3 regions of the Falseniella ignava genome follow, and region 3 is predicted to be linked to each of the others. Evidence: predicted binding sites of a transcription regulator. Region 3 holds the regulator's gene; each other region holds the start of a gene.
What was found. Region 3 encodes CtsR, which represses protease genes until heat stress. Its sites were predicted from a motif close to TTGGTCAAAAAAGGTCAAANA; they were not measured.
Positions count from the first base shown of each region.

Region 1 (8,201 bases), on a different contig from region 3:
ACAACAGGTGAAATAATCGCAGTTCCCTATCCAATTCAAGTTGATCAAGGGGTGGTGCTAGAGGATTATTATCCTTATTTGAAATATCGGATTATGAGTGATCAACCAGGTGGTTTGGAACAAATATTTGATGTTAAGAACGGTTTAGGTCAGTATATATATGAAACAAATCAAAAAGCGAATTCTTACGATAAATTAGTAGAATTGTTAACAAGTCGGCGATTTACACGATCGTCAATCCAGCGTAAATTGTTACGGATTATGTTGAATTTTACTGATGAGAAATGGCAGCAATCGATTGATCTCCAACAAGAGATGCCAACAGTGCGTCTATTAGGAATTTCATCACGAGGTAGGGTACATCTTCGAATGGAATCATTGAAAACAACCATTTTTACGCGGTTAAATCGTGAGGTCAGCCCTTATTATCAACTTAATTTGACGCTAGACCAAATCTATCAAAATAATCTGAAGCGCATGATTAATGAACAAAATATCGAAAAAATTCCGTTTTTAGGTAAATAGGCTGGAATTATGCCGAAAAAACTTGTTCTGTATCTTGACTTTAAGGCTTGAATTCCATATAATAAAGCTTGTTGCTTTAGAGGTGATATTATGAAGTACACAATTCGTGAAATAAGAAATAGTTCCGAAGCGATTGTTGAAGTGGATCAAATTATTTCGATTCAAGATGAGTTAATCGACCGTCAAATTAATCTCGAAATTCAAAAAGAGCCACGTTTAAAAGGATATTTTACCTATGACAATCACGAAGTTACCTTGCATGGGCAAATTGATGTCACATTAATTCTCCCATCAAGTCTATCTTTGAAACCTGTCGTGTATGACTTAACGATTCCAGTGAGTGAACGGTATGTTGAAGCTCAGTATGATGGGAATATTGAAGACTATGCAGAAACAACGGTTGTGATTACAGATGATACAATTGATTTAGTTGATTTAGTTACGGATTTAATATTGATTAATATACCTACCAAAGTCTATGGTCCAGACGAAGATGAAGCACATCTTCCCCATGGAAAAGATTGGGAAGTTATAACAGAGGCCAACTATATTGAGCAGCAAAGTGAACGTCGCCTACAATCTGAGGATTCGCCGTTTGCCGCTTTGCAACAATTATTAAATGACCAAGAAAGAAGCGATTCTTAAATTGTAGGAGGTGGATAAAATGGCAGTACCTAAGCGTAAAACTTCAAAAGCTAGCAAGAGAAAACGTCGTACACACTTTAAACTTCAAGTTCCAGGGATGAACGTTTGTCCTGAATGTGGTGAATTAAAAATGAGTCACCGTGTATGCGCGAATTGTGGCTACTATGACGGTAAAGAAGTAATTTAATGTAATTTCACGGCTAAGTCGAAAGATTTAGTCGTTTTATTTTTAAAACAAAAAATTTGTCTTTCTTTGACCATTAAGGTAAAATAATAATTGTTGACAAAGATAGGAGGTTTTTATATGAATTTAATTCCAACAGTAATCGAACAAACTTCACGGGGAGAACGTGCGTATGATATTTATTCACGCTTATTAAAAGACCGTATTATTATGTTAAGCGGAGGAATTGATGATCAATTAGCAAACTCCGTTATCGCTCAATTATTATTTTTAGATGCCCAAGATCCTGAGAAAGATATCTATTTATATATAAATTCACCTGGGGGTAGTGTAACAGCTGGTATGGCTATTTATGACACAATGCGCTTTATTAATGCCGATGTACAAACGATTGTGATTGGGATGGCGGCATCCATGGCCTCAGTATTGCTGGCAGCAGGGGAGAAAGGGAAGCGTTGGGCTTTACCAAACTCCGAAGTAATGATTCATCAACCGCTGGGCGGCGCTCAAGGTCAAGCAACAGAAATTGAAATTGCAGCACGCCATATTTTAAAAACGAAAGAACGTTTAAATCAAATTTTAAGTGACTTAACAGGTCAACCTTTAGAAGTTATTGAACAAGATACTGATCGTGATAATTTTAAAGATGCGGATGAGGCTCTTGAGTACGGTCTGATCGATGGTATTATGAAAAATAGTAAAGAATTGAATAAATCAAAGAAATAAACAATAGACTCCTTTGATTCCAAAATTGGATGAAAGGAGTCTTTTTTTGTACACATTCCCTCATTGGACAGTTAATGTCCAGTATATTATAAAACGATTCACCTTTTCACTTGTCTTTAATCAGAATCAATGGTACTATGTTACTGTAACCGTGAGAAATGAATGTTTGTGGCTATGTTAATTTGTGATTACGCATTGGACTTAATTTGACCAACTGCTTATAGGGAGTGAAGGTCGATGAATGATTATAAAGAAATTCAAGCACTTGCTCCAGAGATTGCCTCATTAGTTGATATGCGTTTAAGTATATTGCAAGTGATTGATCGAGAACAGCTTATCGGACGTAAATCTTTAGCTCAAAAAATTAATTTGAGCGAGCGTGTGACGCGTTCTCAAGTCGAAGTTTTACGAAATCAACACCTAGTTAATGTTAGCCCGTCGGGTATTGAACTTACCGATGAAGGACGAAGGATTTACCAAATACTAAATCCTTTACTAAGTATTACATACAATTCTCAATGTTATCAGCTACAAGAACAACTTAAAGCTAAACTCGGAATTGCTCATTGTGTCGTTGTTCCGGGAGATGCTGGAGAAAATCCGGCGATATTTGATGAGCTGGGGAAGGCTGTTGTCCAAGTACTTGGAGATTATTTGCCAGTAGGTGATAATACAATTGCTGTAACAGGTGGCACAACTTTGTCGAAAGTAGCTCATCAGTTTGATCTATCTTTAGCTAAAAATCGTCAGTTAACATTTGTTCCTTCACGAGGAGGGTTAGGTCAAGAAATTGACATTCAATCGAACTCAGTTGGAAATGTGATGGCACAGCGGACTTCGGGAAGTTATATTCCACTATTTATTCCTGAAAATATCACGCTTGAAACATCAAAGATATTAATGAACGATGAAGAAGTTGCTTCAATTGTCGCTAAAAGTAAAAATGCAGATTGTTTGATTCTCAGTGTCGGAACAGCTAAAGTTATGGCTGAGAGAAGAAAAATTAATTCCGATAAGCTAAATCAAATTAATGATTATCATGCGGTTGGTGAAGCGTTTGGTGCCTTCTACAATCGCCAAGGAGAAATTGTCGCTAGTTACCCTCGAATAGGCCTAAAGTTTAAAGATTTAGAGCAAATTCCTTTAGTGATTACCGTCGTAGCTGGTGAAGAAAAAGCTGACGCAGTGGAGGGATTCTTCCATTTGGCACCACGTCACAGTTGGTTAATTTGTGACGAAGCGATTGCATTAAAGATTTTAAACGGGGAAACCCTTTGAAATAAATATCCTTAAGGAGGAAATGGAATGACAGTAAAATTAGCAATTAATGGTTTTGGACGTATTGGACGTTTAGCATTAAGACGTATTTATGAGGTAGGTGCAGATGTTGAGATTGTTGCAATCAACGACTTAACTGATAACGATAACTTAGCTTATCTTTTAAAATATGATACAGCACTTGGACGTTTACCTTACGACGTTGAAGTAAAAGGTGATTCAATTGTTGTTGACGGTCATGAAATTAAAGCATTTGAAGAAAAAGATGCAAGTAAATTACCTTGGGGTGAATTAGGAGTAGATATTGTCCTTGAATGTACAGGTCACTACAACTCAAAAGAAAAAGCACAAGCACATATTGATGCTGGGGCAAAACGTGTATTAATTTCAGCACCCGCAAAAGATAAAGAAACAAAAATGGTTGTATTCGGTGTTAACGAAGACATTCTTGAACCAACGGATACAATTATCTCAGCTGCGTCATGTACAACAAACTCACTTGCACCTGTCGTTAAAGTATTAAACGATAAATTCGGATTGAAAACAGGTAACATGGTGACAGTTCACGCTTATACAGCAACTCAAGCATTACAAGACTCACCAAACGCTAAGAGCGCTCGTTCTGGACGTGCAGGAGCTCAAAACATTATCCCTGCATCAACCGGTGCTGCGAAAGCGATTGGTCGCGTAATTCCAGAAGTTAATGGATTACTTGATGGATCTGCATTACGTGTCCCAACGATTACAGGTTCACACACAATCCTTTACTCATTATTAGGTAAAAATACAACGGTAGAAGAAATTAACGCAGCGATGAAAGAAGCAGAAACAGACTCATTCGCATACAACGAAGATGAAATTGTTTCAGCCGATACCATTGGATACCCAGCAGGAGCAATTTTTGATGCTACTTTAACTTCTATTCAAGAAGCTGAAGATGGATCTCAATTAGTTAAAACAGTATCTTGGTACGATAACGAATCTGGATTTACAGGTAATATGATTCGCTTACTTGAATATTTCGCTAAATTGTAGTCCTTAGAATTTTACAATTCTAGACGTCAAACCAAACGGCGGGGAGGCGTAATGCTTTCCTGCCCTTTTTAGATATTCGCTATATTAGGAGGAATAGAATGGCTAAAAAAACGATTAAAGATTTACAACTCGATGGCAAAACGGTCTTAGTCCGGGTTGATTATAATGTTCCGATGAAAGACGGTCAGATTACAGATGATAACCGAATCGTTGCCTCACTTGAAACATTAAACTACTTATTGAAACATGATTGTAAAATTGTACTATTTTCTCACTTAGGTAAAGTAAAAGAAGAGGCAGATAAAGCCAAAAATAATTTAGCTCCCGTTGCGAAACGCTTAGGCGAGTTATTAAACCAAGAAGTACAGTTTGTTCCAGTTACTCGCGGTGAAGAGCTTGAACAAGCAGTTGCTAATTTACAATCTGGTCAAGTTCTATTGGTTCAAAACACACGTTATGAAGATTTAGATGGTAAGAAAGAATCTAAAAATGATCCAGAACTTGGAAAATATTGGGCATCATTAGGAGATGTATTTATTAATGATGCGTTTGGTACAGCACACCGTGCTCATGCCTCAAACGTTGGTATTGCTTCACATTTACCAAATGGTATTGGCTATTTAGTAGCGAAAGAGGTTAAATATTTAGGTGAAGCCGTTGACCATCCGGTGCGCCCATTTGTAGCCATTTTAGGCGGTGCCAAAGTTGAGGACAAGATTAAAGTCATCGAGTCTTTACTGACTAAAGCAGATAAAGTGATTATTGGTGGAGGGATGGCTTACACTTTCTTGAAAGCTCAAGGAAAAGAAATCGGAAAATCTTTATTAGATGAAACCAGCTTGGATTTTGCTAAAGATATGTTAGCAAAAGCGGGTGATAAGTTAGTCTTACCGGTTGATATTGTGGTAGCAGATGAGTTTTCTAACGATGCTAACCATCAAGTCGTTAGTGCTGACGAAATTCCAGCAGACTGGGAAGGGTTAGATATTGGACCGAAATCGGTTGAATTATTCAAAGATATCCTTTCAGAAGCGAAAACCGTTGTTTGGAATGGACCGATGGGCGTCTTTGAATTTGAACAATTTGCGCATGGTACCAAAGCGATTGCTGAAACATTAGCAAACTTAGATGGAGCTAATACGATTATCGGTGGCGGAGATTCTGCTGCAGCGGTAATTCAAATGGGATTTGAAGATAAATTATCACACATCTCAACGGGTGGCGGAGCTTCATTAACTTATTTAGAAGGTTCTGAATTACCTGGAATTGCTTCGATCGACGACAAATAATAAAGGAGAGATGATATGTCACGCAAACCGATTATTGCCGGAAATTGGAAGATGAATAAATCATTGGAGGAAGCCGTTGAATTTGTTAAAGAAGTTCAAGACAAATTACCGGATGCTTCAGTAGTAGAATCTGTTATCGGAGCCCCTGCATTATTTCTGCCAACAATGATTCAAACACGTACGAATGATCAACTAGTGATTGCAGCCCAAAATTGCTATACTGAAGATGCTGGTGCTTTTACGGGTGAAATAAGCCCTAAATCATTAGCGGAAGTGGGTGTTCAATATGTAATCATTGGACATTCTGAACGCCGGGAATATTTTAATGAAAGCAACCAATTTATTAATGAAAAAGCGAAAGCCATTTTCCGAAATGGAATGCTTCCGATTATCTGCTGTGGTGAATCACTTGAACAACGTGAATCGGGTGAGACAGAACCATGGATTAAAGAGCAGATTACTGAAGCGTTGGCTGGACTTAATGCAGATCAGGTCAAACAATTAGTGATTGCGTACGAACCTATTTGGGCAATTGGTACAGGGAAATCTTCTTCTGCGGAACTTGCGAATGAAACTTGTGGTTTTATCCGTTCAGTGGTTGAAGAGTTGTATTCTCAAGACGTTGCCAATGCAGTTCGTATTCAATATGGCGGTTCTGTTAAGCTCGATAATATTGCACAATATTTATCCGAAGAACATATTGATGGCGCATTAGTGGGTGGAGCAAGTCTAGAACCAACTTCATTCATTCAATTATTGGAGGCGACTTGTTAATGGAACATAAGCCAGTTGCTTTAATTATCTTGGATGGATTTGGATTACGGGATGAAGTTATTGGGAACGCCGTAAAAGCGGCAAATAAGCCGAATTTCGACCGATACTGGAATCAATATCCACATAATCAACTCAAAGCTTGTGGCAATGATGTTGGTTTACCCGAGGGTCAAATGGGGAACTCTGAAGTAGGGCACTTAAATATCGGAGCTGGGCGCATTGTTTATCAATCATTAACGCGGATTGATCGTTCGATTGAAGAAGGAGATTTTTTTGAGCGTGAAGCGCTAGTTGAGGCGATGACCCATGCAAAAGAGAATGATAAAGCATTGCATTTGCTCGGATTATTATCCGATGGGGGCGTGCATTCGCATATCAATCATCTTTATGCATTGCTTAAAATGGCTAAACAATTTGGTCTGGAACGTGTCTACGTTCATGGTTTTTTAGATGGTCGTGACGTGGCACCTGACACTGGATTGAAATTTGTCCAAGAGACTGAAGAGAAGTTCAAAGAGATTGGTGTGGGACAATTTGCTTCAATTTCAGGTCGTTATTATGCAATGGACCGTGATAAGCGTTGGGAACGAGAAGAACTTGCATATCGCGCCATGGTAGATGGCGTTGGCCCATCTTACCCAAGTGCAGCAGCGGGAATCGAAGCTTCTTATCAAAGTGAAGTCTTTGATGAATTTGTCGTTCCGTTTTATATTTCATCAAAAGATCACCCGGTAGCAACAATTAATGATGAAGACTCAGTCGTATTCTTTAACTTTAGACCGGATCGTGCGATTCAAATGTCTACAATCTTAACCAATCCTGGATTTGATAAATTCGACCTAGGAGAACATGCACCTAAAAATATTCAGTTTGTTTCATTTACAGAATATAGTGCAGAGGTGTTAGGTTCAATTGTTTTTGAACCGTTAGATTTAAAAAATACGATTGGTGAAGTATTACAAGATGCTGGTAAAACACAGCTTCGTATCGCAGAAACCGAAAAATACCCTCACGTAACTTTCTTTATGAGCGGCGGTCGCCATAAAGAATTTACTGGAGAGAAACGCATTTTAATTCCGTCACCAAAAGTGGCAACGTATGACTTAAAACCAGAAATGTCTGCATATGAAGTGAAAGATGCTTTAATTAATGCGATTAATCAAGATAATCTTGATGCAATTATATTAAACTTTGCTAATCCAGATATGGTAGGACACAGTGGAATGTTAGAACCAACGGTTAAAGCGATTGAAGCCGTCGATGAGTGTCTAGGTGAGATTGTTGATCTAATCTTATCAAAAGGTGGTTATGCGATTATTACTGCAGACCATGGTAATTCGGATGAAGTTGTGACCCTTGAGGGCGAGCCAATGACGGCACATACGACCAATCCCGTTCCGGTGATTGTCACAAAAGAGGGAATTGAACTTCGATCTGGAGGACGCTTGGCCGATTTAGCGCCAACCCTACTTGATCTACTTGATGTTGAAAAACCTGCCGAAATGACAGGTGAATCATTAATTGTTAATAAATAATTTTAAGAAATTTAAAAGGAGAAAATAACTATGTCATATATTACAGATGTCTATGCTCGTGAAGTTCTAGATTCTCGTGGTAATCCAACAATTGAAGTTGAGGTTTATACTGAAAGTGGTGCTTTTGGTCGTGGAATGGTTCCTTCGGGAGCTTCTACAGGTGAGCATGAAGCCGTTGAGTTACGTGATGGTGATAAGAGCCGTTATTTA
Region 1 covers NZ_PKHE01000006.1:6,846-15,046, forward strand. The annotation lists gene CYJ57_RS03280 (nucleotidyltransferase family protein) at 1-525, shown strand, start outside; gene CYJ57_RS03285 (YceD family protein) at 616-1,170, shown strand; gene rpmF (50S ribosomal protein L32) at 1,190-1,357, shown strand; gene clpP (ATP-dependent Clp endopeptidase proteolytic subunit ClpP) at 1,475-2,080, shown strand; gene CYJ57_RS03300 (sugar-binding transcriptional regulator) at 2,318-3,358, shown strand; gene gap (type I glyceraldehyde-3-phosphate dehydrogenase) at 3,386-4,393, shown strand; gene CYJ57_RS03310 (phosphoglycerate kinase) at 4,492-5,682, shown strand; gene tpiA (triose-phosphate isomerase) at 5,698-6,456, shown strand; gene gpmI (2,3-bisphosphoglycerate-independent phosphoglycerate mutase) at 6,456-7,991, shown strand; gene eno (phosphopyruvate hydratase) at 8,022-8,201, shown strand, end outside.
Region 1: the regulator CtsR is predicted to act here: its motif matches at 1,411-1,431, upstream of clpP (ATP-dependent Clp endopeptidase proteolytic subunit ClpP).

Region 2 (8,201 bases), on a different contig from region 3:
AGTAAGTGTTCCAACAAAGAAGCCTTTGAATGAATCATTTAAAATACGTGCTACATACATAATTTGATTATGTAAACGTGAAGGCAGATAAGTCTCGGATAATAATACGAGTTGATATTGTAACTTCTCTTTATTCGAAAGCATAAAAATACTTAAAACAAAGGATAAAAAGAAATTGAAAATAAAACCTACCGTATTCCCAATCGTTGAAATGGTTCCATCGATGACGTTACTAGTGATGGAGTTCAAGAAACTGATTGCATTTTGTGTAATACTATTCCAATTGAAGTTTAGCTGTCCCAATACTTCTTGTAATTGTGGGAAACGTTCTTCAAGCGACATTCCCCAATCCCGTATGCTCATGATGAAATTCGGTAAAGTATTAATAATCATTGAGATAACCCCAATTAATTGGGGAATAACTAAGTAAAATACTAAAAAGATAAAGAGTAAAATAACAATGATCGACGTTGCAATACTTACAGGTCGCCGTGTTCGTTTTACCCAAGTATCCTCACGGTCCGGGAAATAAATTTCCTCAATCTTAGTCATCGGAATATTTAAAATATAAGCCATCGCGGCGCCAATAATAATTGGCATTAATACCGCAATTAAATGATTAAATGTCGCTAGGACGTTACCAAAATAACGGATTAAAAGAAACAACAAGCCACTGAATAAAATAATTTTAATAATAGATTTTTCTGTCTTTTCTGGTTCACGAAAGAATGACATCTGATTCCTCCTTTCTATTCTAATATGTATAAACTAACTGAAAAAAACATAAATTTCAATCAAAAAAACAACAGACTGGCAGAAAAACTACCAGTCTGAGTCATTCTATTAGATTAATTTAAAATCTAACTGATGTTCACTAAGTTCGACATCCACCGTCGCATGTGGAGGAACCTCGCCAGCAATAATGCGTTTAGCAAGCGGCGTCTCCAATTCTCGTGTAATAAAGCGCTCAAGCGGACGTGCTCCGTAAATTGGGTCATAACCATTATCAGCGATCCAATCAATCGCAGACGGCTCCATTTGAAGATGAATATCTTGTCCTTCAAGACGTAAGGTCAATTGGTTAATCATCTTATGGACAATGCCTGTCATATCTTCTCTTGTTAATGGTTTGAATAGCACGGTATCATCGATACGATTTAAAAATTCAGGTTTAAAGTGTGCTTTAAGTTCAGCTTGAACCGCATTTTGTGCACTTTCTTCGATGGTCCCATCTTCATTCAATCCATCTAAGAGCAAATGACTACCGATGTTACTTGTCATAATGATGACCGTATTTTTAAAGTCAACTAAATGCCCTTTCGAATCGGTTAATCGACCATCATCCAGTACTTGTAATAAAATATTAAAGACATCTGGGTGAGCTTTTTCAATCTCATCAAGAAGTACAATCGTATATGGGCTACGACGTACTGCTTCGGTTAATTGTCCTCCTTCTTCATGTCCTACATAGCCTGGAGGTGCTCCCACTAAGCGTGATACGGTATGTTTTTCCATATACTCACTCATATCAATTCGGATCATATGATCTTCTGAATTAAAGAGTGCTTCAGCCAATGCTTTTGCTAATTCCGTCTTACCAACTCCAGTAGGTCCTAAGAATAGGAAGGAGCCAATCGGTTTCCGTGGATCTTGGATGCCTGCTCGCGATCTTAAGACGGCTTCATAGACTTTATTCACCGCTTCATCTTGTCCGATTACTCGTTCTTTTAAAGTTTCATCGAGTGTTAGCAATTTAGCTCGTTCCCCTTCAACAATTTTATTGACAGGAATCCCGGTAATCCGACCAACAACTTTTGCAATTTCTTCTTCTGTAACCGATTCTTGGGTTAAGCGTGAATCAACGTATTCTTCAGCTTGATGTTCTTCTAAATCCGCTAATTCTTTTTCAAGTCCTGGAATGACACCATGTTGCAGTTGCGCTGCCCGCTCTAAATCATATTGAGCTTGGGCATTTTCTAATTCACGACGTGCTTCATCAAGTTCTTCCCGTTTATCACGGACTTGATTAGTTGCTGCTTTCTCAACTTCCCAACGTGCTTTGAGTTGGCTTGCTTCTTCGCGTAAGTTTGCAATCTCTTCTTTAAGGTCTTCCAGACGTTTCATACTTGCTTTATCTGATTCTTTCTTCAAAGCAGCTTCTTCAATTTCTAACGTCATCAGACGACGATTGACTTGGTCAATTTCTGTTGGCACAGAGTTTAATTCCATTCGGATGGTCGCACACGCTTCATCTACTAGGTCAATCGCTTTGTCAGGTAAGAAACGATCGGTAATATAGCGATCGGATAAGACGGCTGCTCCGACTAACGCATTGTCATGAATATTAACCCCATGATGAATTTCAAAACGTTCTTTCAATCCTCTCAAGATAGAGATCGTATCTTCAACATTCGGTTCTTTCACCATCACGCGTTGGAAACGACGTTCCAAAGCTTTGTCTTTTTCAAAGTTTTGGCGATATTCTTCAATGGTTGTGGCTCCGATACAATGCAATTCTCCACGAGCGAGCATTGGTTTAAGTAAGTTCCCTGCATCCATCGAACCTTCTGTCTTACCAGCTCCAACAATGGTATGGATCTCATCAATAAAGAGAATGATTTCACCATCCGCATTTTTCACTTCTTTTAAGACAGCTTTCAAACGCTCTTCAAATTCGCCGCGATATTTGGCGCCCGCAATCAAAGCCCCCATATCCAAGCTATAGATTACTTTGCCTTTTAAATTCTCTGGCACATCGTTTCGAATAATCCGTTGAGCTAAGCCTTCGATAATCGCGGTCTTACCAACCCCCGGATCCCCGATTAAGATTGGATTATTTTTAGTTTTTCTTGAGAGAATTCGAATCACATCTCGAATCTCTTCGTCCCGTCCGATAATCGGATCGCTCTTGTTCGATTTCATCGCTTCATTTAAGTTAATTGCATATTGTTTTAAGGCATCATAAGTTGCTTCTTGGTTTGGTGAGTTCACAGACTCCCCTCCTCTCAATGTTTCAATTTTTTCATTTAAAATTTCTTCCGTAATACCATGTTCTACTAAATATTGCGTAATTGGTTGATTTGGTTGACGATACAAAGCCAATAACAGGACGTCTATCGAGAGATAGGTATCTCCTTTTTCCGTTGCAATTTGGTTTGCATCTTGTAATAATCGATTTAAATTTTGTGAAATAGTCTGTCCGTATTGAATATTGCTGCCGGTGACTACGGCTATTTTATCTAACTCTTGCTCGACGACTTGTTTTAATCCATCCATCGGAACTTGTAAATCTTGGTAGAGTTGATATGCATAATGATCACTTTGCATGAGTACGCGCCACACATGCGCAATATCAATCGCTTGATGATGACGTGTCTGGGCAATTTGTTGCGCATCCGCTATTGTTTGTTGCACCAGTGTCGTATATTGTTCCATCCTGTTCACCACCTTATTTTTTTCTGTCGTTCATCGACTGACCTTAGTATACCAAAAAGGTCAAGATTGGTCAATAATATTTTGACTTTATTTGACCTTTATTTTTATGGTTAAAAAAACTGCAGGACGTATCCTGCAGTCTGTAATGATTAATGATGATGTCGCTTAAGTTTGCGCTCCGCTTCAAGTTGTTGGTAATATTTGAGTTCAAAGCGATGCTTATCTTGTTGTTGTTTATTCAAGAAGTTACCGATGACTCGAGTAGATTGAATGATATTAACAAATGCTTCTGGATCTCCTTGCGCAATCGCCATCTGTAAATCATATAACTCATACTGGTTAACTACAATCATTAAGGTGCTATTAGGTTCTCGACTATAGCCTCCGCGCCCATCAAGAATGGTCACCCCACGGCGAAGTCGGGCAAAGATGCTGTCGAGTACGGCGTCCACATGATCGGTCACAATAAAGACCGTTAAGCGCTTCTCATTGGTATGAATGAAGTTAATACAGCGTGCTGACGCATACATGGAAATTAAGGTATAAAGTGCATATTCCCAACTATAAATATTTCCAGCAAAAGAGATAATAATTAAGTTAATTAATAAGTTTACCGATCCGACGTTGACCCCAGTTGCGCGGAATACTACCACTGAAATAATATCCGTTCCCCCAGCTGAAAGACCAAAACGAACGGCCGTCCCCACTGCAATACCTCCGAGAACGCCCCCCATAATCCCATTAAGTAATGGATTTTCAGAAACTTGCGTCACTGGAATAATGGATGAGAAAAATGAAATCCCGAACACCACACAAAGCGTTAAAAAGGTGAATCGTTTACCTAATTTTATAAACGCTAAGGTAATAATTGGAATGTTCAGTATTAAGTTCAATTGACCAGGTAAAATCATATTCGCCCAAGGCGTGTAATGATTAATAAAATAACTTAAAATTTGGGCAAACCCCATTAATCCTCCGGAATAAATATGCCCTGGTAATAGAAATTTATTCATGGCAATTGAATAAACGATTGAAGAAAACAACACGACCAGTAATGCGACAATATTTTCCACGAATGGATACTTATTCGTAATTCTTCCTAACATTTGTCTTTTAATCCTCTACTCTAATTTGTAATTGAACCTGATTCGCCCAGGTTCGCGATTAAATCTTTTTGCAATCCTTTCGCAATTTGCGATCCCATTACTAAAGTTTGGTATAATGGTTCAATATCTTCTCCCACTCGCATCAACGTACGCAAGAAGATTTCCCCATCACCTGCTAAATGTAGTGCATAATAACCTGTTTTCATTTCATTTAATTGATTAATTGTGGTGAGTGCGGTCGCTTCCTTACTACGTTCTGTGAGTAAGTGAACATGGCGGAAAATAATTTGACTATCAACGTATGGCATGTCTGCCTGTTGAATAATAATTTCTGCGACAAGTACACGTTCTTTTGTCAGTCGATAGGTCACCCGATATAGTCGATGCCCTTCTTCAATTTCCATCGAATTAAAAGGAATATCAAGCTCATTTAATTTTTCTTCGAAATGCTCATGAATTATAGACATATTCAGCCTCCAATAATAATAGTGATTTCAGTATACCATTAAATTCAAAGCAAGTGTATCCATTTCATAACAAACAGATGAGAATCCAACAACAAAAAACATCCCAGTTTCCTGGGATGTTGATTGATTTGATTAACGACGCTCAGCAATACGTGCAGAACGACCTGATAAGTTACGAATGTAGTATAACTTAGCACGACGTACTTTACCACGACGTGTTACTTCAATCTTTGCAACGCGTGGTGTATGTACTGGGAAAGTACGTTCAACACCTACACCGTTAGAAATCTTACGAACAGTGTAAGTTTCACTAATACCATGTCCACGACGTTTAATGACTAAACCTTCGAAGATTTGCACACGCTCGCGCTCACCTTCAACGATTAATGCGTGAACACGCACGTTATCTCCAGGACGGAATTCTGGAATATCAGAACGTAATTGTCCTTCAGAGATTTTAGCAATAATTGGATTGATACTCATATATTTTCTTCTCCTTCCGACAAACAATCATAAATTAATTCAATCATAATTTAGCGGATTATCGTGATAGCATAGTCCTTTAGACTACTTAGTTTATTATACAGAATTTTCTTTTAATGTAAAGGGTAAATTAGTGAGCAGACAGACTTTCTAGCCATTTTTTCTCTTCTTCCGTTAATTTGGCCGTTTCGAGTAAATCAGGTCGATTCAAATAGGTTCGACGTAAGGCTTCTTGACGACGCCATGCTTCAATCCGCTGGTGGTGTCCACTTAATAAGACTTCTGGCACTTCTTTGCCTCTAAAATTAGCTGGACGAGTGTACTGCGGATACTCTAATAAAGAAGATTGATGGGATTCCTCTTGAATGGACTGATGATTGCCAATGGCTTCTGGAATCAATCGGACCGTGGCATCAATCATTGCCATAGTGGGTATTTCCCCATTGGTTAACACATAATCTCCCATAGACACTTCATCGGTAATATAATCTCGAATGCGGTGATCAAATCCTTCATAGTGCCCGCAAATAAAGATTAAGTGGTCTTCTTTTGACCATGCTTGAGCCTTGGCTTGATTAAAAGGCTCTCCCGCTGGATCCGTCAGGATCACCCGAGCATGTGAGTAATTTTCAATCTGTTCGAGTGCCTGCACAATCGGTTCTACCCGGAGTAACATTCCTGCCCCGCCGCCATAAGGATAATCATCCACATGACCGTGCTTATTGACTGCATACTCTCTAAAATTATGTAAATGAAAATCTAAAATCTCACGTTCACGTGCAAGTTTCATCATTGAATGCTCTAACGGTGCAAACATCTCTGGAAAAAGTGTGAGAACATCAATTCGCATCGTCAATAAGTCCTTCCATCAATTCTACTGTTACCCGCTGATTGGTTAAGTCAACTTCTTTCACTACATCTCCGATATAAGGTAAGAGAATATCACGCCGGCCAGCTTGAGCCGGTTTAACTACCCAGACATCATTCGATCCTAAGGCAAGAATCTCTTTAATTTGACCTAAATGTTCACCACCGACTGTATAGACTTTCAAGCCTTCAATTTGGTGATAATAGTAGTGATCCTCTTCAAGGGCCTGCTGTTGAGAGGCTTCGATCGCTAACCAACTCCCCTTATAGCACTCGACTTGATTAATATCTTGGTATTCTTCAAAAGCAACGATATAACTGCCTTTATGTTGCCGGGCTGACTGAACCGTGACAGCAATCGGTTGATCATCTTTTAAAATATAAAGTGTTGCGCCTTGAGCTAAGCGCTCCTCTGGAAAATCACTGTCAACGATGACTTTAACTTCTCCTCGAATACCAAAGGTATTCACTAGGCGTCCAATTTTATAATATGTCATTTCCAGCTCCTTTTTCATCAAAAAACTGCCAAAACAAAAGCCTCGGCAGTCGTAATATTATTCATCTTCTAGTTGGTCGGTTGCATCATCTTGAACGATAATTTTGGAGCGTTTTTGCCCGCGTTGACGAATGCTATAAACAATCGTACGAATCGAACGAATAACTCGTCCGCGACGCCCAATAACACGCCCAATATCTTCTGGATTTAAGTGTAAATGATACTCGGTAAATTCTTCACCTTCAACTACTTTAATTTCAAAATCCTCTGGAAACTCAATCAATGGTTCAATCATCGTTTGAATTAAGGCTTTAATATCTAACATGTTTTATCACCCTTTATGAGTCAGATTATTTTTTTGTTTTAGAATCGTGGAATTTTTGCATAATTCCTTCTTTAGAGAATAAATTACGAACAGTATCGGATGGTTGCGCACCATTACCTAACCATTTCAATGCTAATTCTTCGTCGATTTTCAATTCTTTTGGTTCAGAAACTGGGTTATAAAAACCAATTTGCTCGATAATTCGACCATCACGTGGTGAACGTGAGTCTGCCACTACAATACGGTAGAATGGGTTTCTTTTAGAACCTAAACGTTTCATACGAATTTTTACTGCCATGTCGTCACCTCCTCAAATCAATATCACAAGGAATAATATAACAGATTATTTTACCCCTGTAAAGTCTTTTTACTTTACAGGGTAAATTTTATTTTCGTTTCATTTTTCGAAGTTTACGTTGGATCATTTTTTGTTTACGTTGAGCTTCTAGAGCTTCTGGTGATAGAGGTTCACCTGCACCTCCCATCAAGTTTGATAAATCTCCCATATCCGGCATTCCTTGTCCTTTCGGAAGATTTTTCATTTGTTTCATCATTTTACGCATGGAACCATTCTTACCTTGGGACATTTGACTCATCATTTTTCGTGTCTGATTGAATTGTTTAATAAGTTGATTCACTTCATTCAATTCACGACCAGATCCACGCGCGATCCGACGGCGACGACTTTGAGAAATAATATCCGGATTTTCTCGTTCTTCCGGCGTCATCGACATCACGATTCCTTTAAGACGGGCCATATCTTTATCTGAAACATCAAATTGATCGAATCCTGGAATTTTATTAACACGTGGGATTAATTTCATCAGATCTTTAAGGGGTCCCATCTTGGTCACTTGATCCATTTGTTGGATAAAATCATTGAAGTCAAAGCTGGCATCTTTAATTTTTTCTGCCATACGTTCGGCTTCGGCTTCATCAAAGTCTTGTTGGGCTTTCTCAATCAGGGTGAGCATATCCCCCATTCCGAGAATACGCCCAGCCATTCGATCCGGGTGGAACGG
Region 2 covers NZ_PKHE01000003.1:83,110-91,310, reverse strand. The annotation lists gene CYJ57_RS02030 (AI-2E family transporter) at 1-735, opposite strand, end outside; gene clpB (ATP-dependent chaperone ClpB) at 844-3,435, opposite strand; gene CYJ57_RS02020 (YitT family protein) at 3,585-4,541, opposite strand; gene CYJ57_RS02015 (hypothetical protein) at 4,562-5,008, opposite strand; gene rplS (50S ribosomal protein L19) at 5,141-5,491, opposite strand; gene trmD (tRNA (guanosine(37)-N1)-methyltransferase TrmD) at 5,622-6,341, opposite strand; gene rimM (ribosome maturation factor RimM) at 6,331-6,855, opposite strand; gene CYJ57_RS01995 (KH domain-containing protein) at 6,913-7,179, opposite strand; gene rpsP (30S ribosomal protein S16) at 7,205-7,477, opposite strand; gene ffh (signal recognition particle protein) at 7,566-8,201, opposite strand, start outside.
Region 2: the regulator CtsR is predicted to act here: its motif matches at 3,514-3,534, upstream of clpB (ATP-dependent chaperone ClpB).

Region 3 (8,201 bases):
GCTTCCTCCTTATATCTTATCGGTATTCGTAAGTAACAACGGCAGAGACGTTCTCGACGGAATCTTCCGTTAACTGATCGAGTGTGTCACGAATGGCTTGGACCGCATCTCCTGGAGCATCTTCTGTCAAGTTGTTCAAACTAATGCGACTTTTCTTATCGGTAAGGGGGTTCAGTGTCCCTAAGACTAGACGGCTATTTGTGAATTCTCGTTTCATTCGAATTCCTCCTTTGAGTTAGTATCAGCTCGAGCTGACATCTATAGAAAGGGTGGGAGTGAATAAAATGGAACTATTTTTTCAATAAATATTTTAAGGGGTGGAGTTTGCGTCGAAGTTGGACGCGACGCTTATAGAGATTTTCGCGTGTGATTCCGAGTATTTCAGCGATTTCGGTATAGGTCCCGACTTCGGTCGTCAGTAATAGGAAGAGTTGATATTCTTCTTCTGAGAGATGATGGCGCGCTTGTTCGATAAAGCGTGTAATGTACATTGATGCGATCGATGGGGGTGCTTGATGAATGTTCTCTGGTTCGCTGAGATTTTCAAGAAATGCTTGTAAGTCTTCAGGGGTCTCTTGACGAGCGAGGACCCGTTGATCGCGTCGAATCAAATCAATTAAGTGCCAGTACAGTCCTCGCTGAGCATAGGCGGTGAATCGGTACCGATCATCGTCATTAGTAAGGGGCTGTCCGTCAAAGTTTTGAGCAATTTGCAAGAGTTTGATACGCAGCTCTTGCCAGTAGTCGTCATAATGGATATGCGCAGAATGAATATTACACCGGGCGAGCGTCTTATACACTAAAGGAGCAAATAAACGTAATAGGTGCTCGTGGTAGTAGTATTGATGATCCATAGATAACCTCCTGTGATGGTTGTATCGATTAATGTGGTGCGTTGGGATTGATATGAGAGAAGTATTAATAATAGAGAAGAGCCTGGGAAGGGTTCGCAGGCTCGGTTGAGGTCATGCGCGAGGAATGCGCACGGACGGGCATTCTTGTGGATGAAGATTTAGCGAGAACGTCACATCGCAAGATTGGTGTGAGTAGAATGCCGTCTAAATTAAAGGGAAGTACAGCTTGATGATGGTGAAAGCATCATAATTCAAAGCAAAGTAAATTACATGCATTGTGCACGTTGCTTTGTATCAAGGAGATTAGTTAGCAAAGAATATTTCCTGTATTTCACTATGGGTGAGCGCGAGCTCGCGGATAATGCAATTCATAAAATCATAGCTTGGATTGCGCTCACCGTTAAAACATCGATAAACTGTTGTTGGGGAATAATGAATAAGTTCGGCAAGTTGATATTTCGTTAAGTCACACTCTGCAAGTAGTTCTTCTAACCTAACCCAGTCAATATTCAAGGTAGTACCTCCTCTCATCTAACTTATCTAACTCGTTGAAACTGGTTTCTTAAGACCTATTGTAAGGGTGCGTAAATTGATATGTCAATATAAAAACAACAAAATATTTATTTTTAATAAAATTAAATTTAACTTTAGCGATACCATAGGCTTTGATGAGATATATTTTCTGATTATATGCTCAATATGATGAATGATTCGGGGTGAAGGTGAGATATTCAATTTGATGAGTCAAGCGTGTCGCTAGGCATCTAATTTGCAAAAGGGATGGAAGATGATATAATGGTCAAGAAAGGTCAGTGAATGGCTCATCGAAATAATTGGATAGGAGGGATACAATGGTACGGCGCAGTATGTCGGATGTTATTGAGGCTTATTTGAAAGAAATTCTAGCGAGTCGCTCGACAGTTGAGATTAAGCGGTCAGATATTGCGGAGCGCTTTGATTGTGTACCTTCGCAAATCAATTATGTGATTAACACTCGCTTTACCCAGGAACACGGTTATATGGTAGAAAGTAAGCGTGGGGGTGGCGGTTATATCCGTATATTAAAGGTCGAGGTGATCGACGATGCGCATGCGCTTGAGGAGATGGCTGCCTTGATTGGCTCAGCTATTACCTATCGCAATGCCACTACGATTATTAATACTTTGCTGGAAGATGAGATTATTGATCAGCGTGAAGCCATCTTAATGTTCTCGATGATTGATCCGGAATTTTTATCGGGGTTATCAACGCAAGAGGATGAGTTGCGCGCAATGCTTTTGAAGCAGATGTTGATGCAATTGCGTTATATTTATTAAACCGATGCCCTGTTGAAAAGCAGAGGTTGCAATAACATAAAATCTTAACGAGGTGAGAACATGTTTGAAGAATTATTTACAGAGAGTGCAAGGCAAGCCATGATTTATGCGGCGGAACAAGCTTATTACTTGCGCCACCAAGCGGTAGGAACCGAGCATATTTTGCTTGGTTTAGCGCGCGAAGAACAAGGGATTGCTGGGAATGTGTTGCGTGAAGCAGGCGCAACGTATGATGTCCTATTGAAAGAATTAGAGATGATTCATGGTCGGACAGCCATGCCAAGAACTGCCGGTGAGATTGTAATTCCATACAGCCCACGTTCGAAGAAAATTATTATGAATGCATCAAATGATGCGAAGCGTTTAGGTGTATCTCGTGTGGGTACAGAGCATTTGTTACTTGGTATGTTGAAAGAAGAAGTTCTAGCAACTGCGATGTTACACAATATAGGGGTTGATTTACAAGATTTACGCAAAGCAATCTACAAAGTGATTGGCCTTGAAGGTCATGGTGAGCATGGGCAAGAGGGGCGTCGCCAACGTCGTCGTGCGCAAGGGGGCAATGGTTCAAATCAGCGGAATGAAGGGGCAACAAGTGATTCAACGACGCCGACGCTAGATAGTCTAGCGCGTGATTTAACTGAATTAGCCCGGTCTGGTAAATTGGACCCGGTCGTAGGACGTAAGAATGAAGTCCGCCGAATGATCCAAATTATTAGTCGTCGTACGAAAAATAACCCCGTATTGGTTGGGGAGCCCGGTGTTGGTAAAACAGCAGTCGTTGAAGGGTTTGCGCAACGTTTAGTGGATGGTACCGTGCCGGATAATATTAAGGACAAGCGCCTGATGATGCTCGATACTGGTTCGCTAGTAGCTGGAACGAAGTATCGTGGTGAATTTGAAGAGCGCATGAAGAAGATTATCGAAGAGATGACCCAAGATGGTCAAGTGATTCTCTTTATCGATGAGATTCATACGCTAATTGGTGCAGGATCGGCTGAAGGTGCGATTGATGCGGCCAATATCTTGAAACCTGCTTTAGCGCGTGGTGAGATCCAAGTAATTGGCGCGACAACGCTAGATGAATATCAAAAACATATTGAAAAAGATGCCGCACTAGAGCGTCGTTTCTCTCGAGTTCAGATTGATGAGCCGAATGAGGAAGAGTCGATTTTAATTATTAATGGTCTGAAAGAGAAATACGAGCAACATCATCAAGTCGAGATTACTGAAGAAGCGGTCAATGCAGCGGTGAAGATGAGTATGCGTTACATGACTGACCGTCGTCTGCCGGATAAAGCCATTGACTTAATGGACGAGGCATCAGCGAAGGTTCGGATTGATGCGACACAAGAAGCGACAGAGTTGACACGTTTGCGTAGCGACTTGAATGACTTGAATACACGGAAAGAAGCGGCGATTTTAGAGCGTAATTTCGAGAAGGCTCAACAAATTCGTGAACAAGAAAAGAAATTGGAGAAAGATATGGACGGGCTAATCCAAGAAGCGGCTCAAGATCAAGCTTCGCCTGAAGTGTTGAAAGTCACTAAGGAAGATATTGCTGAGGTGATCTCCTTAGCAACGGGTATCCCAGTTCAGCAGATGGACTTGGCAGAGTCTCAGCGCCTAATTAATCTTGAAGCTGAGTTGCACGAGCGCGTAATTGGTCAAGATGAGGCTGTCAGTGCGGTCTCTCGTGCGATTCGCCGAGCTTATTCTGGCTTGAAAAACCCAAATCGTCCGATCGGATCATTCTTATTCTTGGGTCCAACAGGGGTAGGTAAGACAGAGTTAGCGAAAGCGTTGGCTGCGACCATTTTCGGTAGTGAGGATAATATGATTCGCGTGGACATGTCAGAATATATGGAGAAACATAGCGTATCGAGACTAGTTGGTTCACCTCCAGGTTACGTGGGCTATGATGAAGCAGGTCAATTGACGGAGAAAGTTCGTAACAAACCTTACTCGGTCATTCTATTAGATGAAGTTGAAAAGGCGCACCCGGATGTCTTCAATATCTTGCTACAAGCTTTTGACGATGGGCATATGACCGACGGTAAAGGTCGTCGAGTGGACTTCCGTAATACCATCTTTATTATGACGTCGAACTTGGGCGCAACCGCCTTGCGCGATGACAAATCTGTAGGATTTGGCGCGGTCGATTATTCGAACGACTACGATGCAATGGCGGCACGAATCCATGAGGAAGTGAAGAAGACGTTCCGTCCGGAATTTATCAACCGTATTGATGAAACGATTGTCTTCAAACCCCTATCTAAAGAAGAAATTCGTGAAATTGTTAAACTTCAGGCGCAAGAAATTATCAATCGTCTTGAAGACCTTGAAATTTCTGCCCGTGTAACTGACACAGCGGTGGATATCATTGCGGATGCTGGCTTCGATCCAGAATACGGTGCCCGCCCAATCCGTCGCGCGATCCAAAAACAAATCGAAGACGAATTGAGTGAAATGTTATTGAGTGGAGCAATCGAGCTAGGAGACCAAATTACGATTGGCGGCCGCTCCGGCGCTATTAACATCAATAACCGTTCGAAGTAAGCGACACTCGAATGTTAGTTGAGCCTCAGTGTGAAGCTGGGGCTTTTTTATGTGGGGAAAATTGGTTGGGGTCACGGAATTTGTGCCAAATGGTAGGTGGAGATAGTGTGAACAGTCAGTCGGGGGGGTGGTTGTTGCCGGTGGAACTCCATCTGAGTAGGGCTGAGCCGGAGTTATTGTTGTGGGAACTTCATCTGAGTAGGGCTGAGCTGGAGTTATTGTTGTCGGAACTCCATCTGAGGCGTGTTGAGTTGGAGTTAATGAGGGTGGAACTCCATCTGAGGTGTGTTGAGTTGGAGTTATTGAGGGTGGAACTCCATCTGAGGTGTGTTGAGTTGGAGTTAATGAGGGTGGAACTCCATCTGAGGTGTGTTGAGGTGAACAATTCGCCCAATTTTGTTCATCTCGAAGAGCTAAGCTGAACAATTCGCCCAATTTTGTTCAACTGAAAGAGCAGAGTTGAACAATCCGTCCAAGTTTGTTCAACTGAAAGAGCAGAGCTGAACAATTACCCTCATTAAAACTCCCGCAGAACCAATTAAAACAAAATAAGAGTAGAAACACCGAGGTTTCTACTCTGCATCGCTTAATGAAATGAGTGACCATTGGCTGTTTTCGTATAGAGCGCATGAACAACTGCCATCCTTTGGCAAGGTGGTCGATCCAGGGTTGATTACGGTCAGTCCATCGATTTGATCGATTGACTTGATATGGCTGTGACCAAATAGGACCGTATTGGCACCGAGTGATTTGGCACGGTCAAGTCGCTCCTCAAGAGTCTCTTCGTAACCATGGACAGCATAAATGACCACGTCACCCCAACGAAGCAATGCTTCCTTGTTCGACAAATCTTGTTTCGTAACCATGCTATCCACATCAGCGTCGCAATTCCCTTTAATAAAAGTAATGTCACGTCCTACTAAAAATTCAGCTAACTTAGCCGGTTCATAAGTAGCATAGACTGGATTGCGAGGACCATGATAAAGTACATCACCTAAGTGTGGGAGATAATCGCAATCACCCAAGGCTTCTAACGCTTTTTTCGTTTGGATATAGGAACCATGTGTATCGGATAGGACTCCAATTTTCATATTCACACCTCATTCTATTTTACGCTATACATTGAAGTAGCGTGCTACTTTAATTGTAACGCATTTGGTTATTAGAAGGAATATGCTACACTCAAGGAAAGAATAAAGTGATGGAGGGACGAGATGGGTCAGTTAATTCAGTGTGTGCCGAATTTTAGTGAGGGGCGCGACGCAAAAGTTATTGAAGGGTTACTCGATGTGGCACAATCGGTCGAAGGAGTTACATTGATCGATGCGTCATCCGACGCAAGCCACCATCGAACGGTGGTTACTTTGATTGGCAATCCGGCGGGCATCGAGGAAATTGCAGTACGATTGATGCGTTATGCGGTGGAGCAAATTGATTTAACCGCACATCAAGGTGAGCATCCGCGGATGGGTGCGATGGATGTCTGCCCGCTGATTCCACTGAAAGGAATTACAACGGAAGAATGCGTTGAAGTCGCTAAGCGTATTGGAGAGCGAGCATCCGAAGGGCTTGCACTCCCCATTTTCCTGTATGAAGCGGCGGCGTCAGTACCAGAACGCCGAAATTTAGCGCGAATCCGAAAAGGGGAATTCGAGGGAATGACGCAAAAGTTACAACAACCGGAGTGGCAGCCCGATTATGGACCGAGTGTGCCTCACCCTACAGCAGGAGTGACGGCTGTGGGTGTCCGTCAGCCACTGGTCGCTTTCAATGTGAATTTAAATACGGCGGATTTATCGATTGCCCAAGAAATAGCGCGCACTGTCCGTGGTTCGAGTGGGGGCTTTAAGCACTGTAAAGCGATCGGTGTGATGCTGGAGGACCAACAAATCGCACAAGTCTCAATGAATATGACAGATACGCAACAGCTACCCCTCTACCGAGTGTTCGAATGCATCAAACTCGAAGCAAAACGATATGGTGTTTCGGTATTAAGCAGTGAGATTATCGGGCTAACCCCTGGTCAGGCATTAGCAGATAGTGCAGCTTATTATTTACAGCTGAACACATTCGATTATCAGCAGCAAGTGATTGAAAATCATTTGATTTAGTCCTGTTCCAACCGATACTGATACCACTCTTCAGCGACACGCTCAAAGCCAATTGCTTCGAACATTCGCTGGCTTTGGTGATTGAAGCGATAAACGTTAGCATGGACTTCTTCAAAACCACAACGCTCAGCCAATTCAAGGATTGCTTGAACACTCCGTCGTCCAAGGTGTTGATTTTGGAATTCAGGAGCGACGACGATGCACAATTCACCGTTATCTAGCAGAGAAATATCTCCAGTGAGTTGCCCCAAATATTCAATATAATAACACCGGCCGTGGGTCGATAAATAGTGATACATCTTTTCAAGGACTTCGAGTGTATAGGGGGTGGTAGTATGATCCACTTGTAAGCATAATTGTGGATCTTGATACCATTCGAGGGTTACTTCAGGGCAGGGATAATAAGGAACGAGTCTTAAGGCTTGATCAATAAGAATGGCTTCCATCTGTCTACTCCTCGTATGTCGGAATTTTTAAATATTATAGCACAAATTCTTCAGGCGATTACCGGTCTATTTACACGATACTTAAGGCAACGTATAATAGAGGGACTAGTAAGAAGGAGTGGAAGTATGAACCAAGTTGAGCAATCATCATTTCGTTATTTAGATTTTTATTTATTGGGTATTCTAGTACTTGTGGCAGGGTTCTTTGCGCAAGATGGGGCTAGTATTCTACAAGGACTATGGCAAATTACGCTGTCTCCAAGTCAATTGATTAGTGATTATATGTTGATTGGTGGGGTGGGTGCTGCCTTTGTCAATAGCGCGTTAGTTTATTTAATGATGGTTGCGCTGGCCCATTATTTAAAATCCGAATTAACGGGGATCTTAATTGCCGGACTATTAACAGTTTTAGGGTTTGGCTTTTTTGGTAAGCATATTTTGAACTCCATCCCATTAATTATGGGCGTGTATCTTTATACGAAATACCAAGGCATTCCATTTTCTCAACAAGTTCATGTGGCGTGCTTTGTGACAGGGATTTCGCCGGCGGTCAGCTATATCGCTTTGGGACTAGAGTGGCCACTATGGATCTCAATTCCTGCTGCAATCCTAGTGGGAGTCTTAATTGGTATGATTGTGATTCCGTTAGCGGGGCACATGTTGAACTTCCACAAGGGCTATAACTTGTATAATATCGGCTTTACAATTGGTGTGATTGGCTTAGCCTTGCGAGGAGCCCTGCGCATGTTCGATTTACCAGTGGATAGTGTTAGCCATCTATATTTAGAAAATGATACTATAGCGACGACCTTTGTCGCGATAATGGGGCTGTTCTTAACCGTCTATGGTCTGATCGTGAATCGAGGCTGGCGGGGGTACCGGGAATTGCTTACTCGAACTGGGAAAACATCCTCC
Region 3 covers NZ_PKHE01000021.1:3,098-11,298, reverse strand. The annotation lists gene CYJ57_RS06740 (DUF1659 domain-containing protein) at 17-217, opposite strand; gene CYJ57_RS06735 (sigma-70 family RNA polymerase sigma factor) at 291-854, opposite strand; gene CYJ57_RS08105 (helix-turn-helix domain-containing protein) at 1,158-1,385, opposite strand; gene CYJ57_RS06725 (CtsR family transcriptional regulator) at 1,706-2,170, shown strand; gene CYJ57_RS06720 (ATP-dependent Clp protease ATP-binding subunit) at 2,231-4,729, shown strand; gene CYJ57_RS06715 (hypothetical protein) at 4,837-5,151, shown strand; gene yfcE (phosphodiesterase) at 5,302-5,820, opposite strand; gene ftcD (glutamate formimidoyltransferase) at 5,944-6,840, shown strand; gene CYJ57_RS06700 (GNAT family N-acetyltransferase) at 6,837-7,286, opposite strand; gene CYJ57_RS06695 (DUF1576 domain-containing protein) at 7,413-8,201, shown strand, end outside.